2 regions of the Microbacterium sp. dk485 genome follow, and region 2 is predicted to be linked to the other one. Evidence: predicted binding sites of a transcription regulator. Region 2 holds the regulator's gene; the other holds the start of a gene.
What was found. The regulator LexA, encoded in region 2, represses DNA repair genes until DNA is damaged. The targets are predictions, from matches to a motif close to TCGAACANNTGTTCGA.
Positions count from the first base shown of each region.

Region 1: the regulator LexA is predicted to act here: its motif matches at 1,040-1,055, upstream of E4V99_RS05700 (Rv2578c family radical SAM protein).

Region 1 covers NZ_SPQW01000001.1:1,225,754-1,227,951, reverse strand. The annotation lists gene E4V99_RS05700 (Rv2578c family radical SAM protein) at 1-999, opposite strand, end outside; gene E4V99_RS05695 (M15 family metallopeptidase) at 1,106-2,170, shown strand.
Region 2 covers NZ_SPQW01000001.1:26,857-29,054, reverse strand. The annotation lists gene E4V99_RS00155 (prolyl oligopeptidase family serine peptidase) at 1-695, opposite strand, end outside; gene lexA (transcriptional repressor LexA) at 761-1,441, opposite strand; gene E4V99_RS00145 (LysM peptidoglycan-binding domain-containing protein) at 1,695-2,045, shown strand; gene E4V99_RS00140 (histidinol-phosphate transaminase) at 2,074-2,198, shown strand, end outside.

The sequences.
Region 1 (2,198 bases), 1.2 Mb from region 2:
GGCGAGGCCTGGCACGGGCCGGCCGCGCGGATGGTCGTCCTCATCGCGCCCGTCCAGGCGATGCAGCCGCAGCAACGGCCGCACCCGGGTGGCGAGCCACTTCCGGTACCCCTTCGGTGCCTGCGACGAGACCCCGGGATACAGGCCGCGGTACGAGGAGACGAGCTCCGGATGCTCCCGCTCCAGCCATGCGAAGAACCACGGTTTCACGCCCGGGCGCAGATGCAGCGCGCCGTATACGACGCGGTCGGCTCCGGCTTCGCGGATGCGACGCAGCGCGTCGTCGAGCGCCGCGACCGAGTCGGTGAGATGGGGCAGGACCGGCATGAGGAAGACAGTCACCCGGAATCCCGCCTCGGTGGCCGCCTTCACGGTGTCCAGGCGTGCCTGCGCGGTCGGCGTCCCCGGTTCCATCGACTTCTGCAGCACATCGTCGAACACCGCGATCGACATGGCCAGCGAGACGCGCACCGACGCCGCCGCATCCGTGAGCAGCGGCAGATCGCGCCGCAGCAGCGAACCTTTGGTGAGGATCGAGAACGGCGTGCCCGACTCGGTCAGCGCCGATGCGATCTGCGGCATGATCCGATAGCGCCCCTCGGCGCGCTGGTACGGGTCGGTGTTGGTGCCGAGCATCACCGGGTCTCGCGTCCACGAGCCGCGCCGCAGCTCGGTGCGCAGCACGTCGGCGACGTTGACCTTGACCACGATCTGAGAGTCGAAATCGCTGCCGGCGTCCAGATCGAGGTACTCGTGGGTCCCGCGGGCGAAGCAGTACGTGCAGGCGTGGCTGCATCCGCGGTACGGATTCACCGTCCAGTCGAACGGCATGGCGGATGCGCCGGGCACGCGGTTCAGCGCCGTCTTGCACAGCACTTCGTGGAAGGTCATGCCGGCGAACTCCGGTGTCGTGACCGAGCGGACGAGGCCGTCCATCCGCTCCATGCCCGGGAGAGCGGACGGGTCGTCGACTCCCAGCTGCTGCCCTTGCCACCTCATCGTTCCATGGGAACAGACGTACGAATCTCTGTCAAGACGGTCGCACAGAGATTCGAAGCGTCGGCCGTGCGCTGACGCGCGAGGCGGCCTGGGGGACAATGGGAGCGTGACGGCACCCGACCCGCACACCCTGACGCGCCGCGCGCTTCGCGAGGCCGCGCAGCGGAGTGCCCGCACCCGCGTGACGGCGCCTGCGCAGCACGCACGCCGCCGGCGACCCGGGATGCGCGTCGTCGTGGCGCTCTCCGGAGCCCTCCTGCTCGCAACGGGCGCCGCCGCGGCGACCGGCGCCGCCCTCACCGCCCCGGCCCTGGCCGAACCGGCGGCGGCGCCGTCGAGCGCGGCCCCGCAGGAGACGGTGGAGGCGCTCATCCAGCCCATCCCGGCCGAAGGGCTTCCCACGCCCGTGATGTCGCCCGCGCCGACCGGCGGCACGACCGGAGGTGGGACGCTGTGCGAGGACCCCGCACTCGCCGCCGCCGTGGCAGCCGGCGACGACGCCGCGGCGATCGCGGCCGCCGGGGGTCCCGAGCTGTTCCGCTCCGCGGTGGCGACCGGGACGGCGCCGTGCATCCGGCTGGACGATCCGGCCCGCGTGTGGGTGGTCATCAACAAGCAGCGCCCCTACGTCCCCATCGACGTCGAGCCGAACCCGCTGCGCGCGCCCGAGGGCGTGCGCACCCTCGCCGACACCGCGCTGCGAGAGGATGCGGCATCCGCCCTGAGCGCGCTCGTCCAGGCGGCGGCCGGCGCCGGTGCGGGCGAGATCGCCGTGGAGAGCGCGTACCGCTCGTACGCGACGCAGCGCAGCACCTACGGGGGGCACGCCGCCGACCGCGGCGTGGAGGGCGCCGACCTCGTCAGCGCGCGGCCGGGCTTCAGCGAGCACCAGTCCGGCCTCACGGCGGATGTCGTCCCGTGCGACGGCTCGTGCGCGACGATCGACGACCTCGCCGGCTCCCCACAGGGGCGGTGGATCGCCGAGCACGCGTGGGAGTACGGCTGGATCGTGCGGTACGTCGAGGGCCGGACGGATGTGACCGGATACATGCCCGAGCCCTGGCACCTCCGGTACATCGGACCCGACCTCGCGCGCACGTACCACGAGGGCGGGTGGACCACCCTCGAGGAGTTCTTCGGCCTGCCTCCGGCCCCCGGCTACGCGCAGTAGGCCGGCATCTGGCGCCATCCCACAACGC
Region 2 (2,198 bases):
CACTCCGGCTGGAGGGGAGCGGAGCCCTCGCCGCCGGCGACGACGGTCCACGTGCGCACGGCGTCGTCCTCGAGCGTCCCCGTCCGAAGCTCGGCGCGGTCCCACGGCATGTCCGGATGGTTCCACGCGATCCACGCCAGCTGCGTCCCGTCGGGCGACAGGGTCGGCTGCGCGACGAAGTCGCTGCCCGCGACGAGACTGCGCACCGCTGCGTCATCGGCGGCGGCGGAGCCGTCGAGGGGGATCGTCACGATGTCGCGCAGCGGCGTGCGCGCGTCGCCGTCGCTCTCGCGCACCGCCAGCAGGATGCCGGCCTGGATGCGCAGCCCGCCGTAGCGCACGCCGTCGCGCGGTGGCGTGAGCGGCCGGGGCGCTGCGCCGGGGCGCAGCGACCACACGCGGCCGTCGCTCTTCTCGACGTACGTCAGTTCACCGGCGTCAGTGACCGCCCACGCGCCGCCGCCGTACTCGTGCACGCGCGAGCGCGCGTTGCCGGGGGCGGGCAGGACGTCCGAGACGGTGCCGTCGGTCCGGCGTCGTCGGACGGTCGTCCGGCCGCCCTCCTCCGGCACGGTCTGCCCCCACCAGATCTCGTCGCCCACGAGACGCGCCCCGTCGATGCGGGGCGATGCCGTCGCGACGGCGTCGGCGGACAGCGGGGACGGCCAGGATCCGAAGGGCAGGGGAGTCGGCATCCCGTCAGCCTAGGCGCCGCCCACGGTCCTCGGGATGCGTGTGCGGGCGCGCTCGCGCACGGCGATCAGACGGCGCGCAGCACCGCCACGACGCGACCGAGGACGACGGCGTCGTCGCCGAGGATCGGCTCGAAGGCGGAGTTGCGGGGGAGCAACCACGTGTGACCGTCGCGACGGCGGAAGGTCTTCACGGTCGCCTCGCCGTCGAGCATGGCCGCGACGATCTCGCCGTTCTCCGCCGTGGCCTGCGAACGCACGACGACCCAGTCGCCGTCGCAGATCGCCGCATCGATCATGGAATCGCCGGAGACCTTCAGCATGAACAGGTCGCCCTTGCCGACGAGCTGGCGGGGGAGGGGGAAGATCTCCTCCACGTGCTGATCGGCGGTGATGGGGACTCCCGCCGCGATGCGTCCGACGAGCGGCACGAGAGCCGCGTCGCCGAGGGCCGGCGCGGTGTCGGCGGGATTCTCGGCGGCGGTGCCGGGGAGGTCGATCAGCACTTCCATCGCGCGCGTCTTGCCCGGGTCGCGGCGGAGGTAGCCGCTGAGTTCGAGCTGGTTGAGCTGGTGGGTGACGCTGGAGAGCGACTTCAAGCCGACGGCGTCGCCGATCTCCCGCATGCTCGGCGGGTAGCCGTGCCGTGCGATCGAACGCTGGATCACCTCGAGGATCGCCAGCTGCTTGTCACTGAGGCTCTTCCGCCGGCGTGTCTGCGGCTTGTCGCGAGCGGTCGCGTCGGTCATTCTCGTGCTCCCTCCCGTGCCCGCCTTGGCACCGGTCTTCGAATGTCGGAGGTCCGTGATGGTCTTCCGTTGTCGAAACCGTATCCGGTATCGGGCTGCGGATCACGCTGCACCACGCGTGTCGCGTTCGATCCGTGTCCGACATCGGAACGATTGACATCCCCACAGTATCGAAGATAGATTCGGAATACAGGTTCGCATCCGGCCCTCCCGGCCGAGGGTCGGGTGCGAACCTTCCGCCAGAGGAGGAGCCATGGCCACCATCGCGAGCGTCGCCCCCACCACCCGTCTGCGTCTGACGGCCCGCGGCCGTCGGCTGCTGGCCGGCCTGGCCGCGCTGCCCGCCGCCATCGCCATCGCCCTCGCCGTGCTCGGCGGTGGCGCAGCTCTCGCCTCGGCCGAGGGCGGCGCGCCGGCCGGCACCTTCACCGAGATCACGGTCATGTCGGGGGAGTCGCTGTGGTCGATCGCACAGGATCTCGCCCCCCACGCCGACCCGCGGGACGTCGTCGAGGACATCGCGCGTCTGAACGTGCTGGAATCCTCGACGGTCTCGGCCGGTCAGCGCCTGGCCATCCCGGTGGAGTACGCGCCGCAGTCATAGCCGGCCGCCTCGCCGTAGCATGGGAGGAATGACGACCCGGTTGGACGATCTCCCGCTCCGCGACGATCTGCGCGGCCTCGTGCCGTACGGCGCACCGCAGGCGCCGCTGCCCATCGCCCTGAACGTCAACGAGAACACCCACCCGGTGCCCCA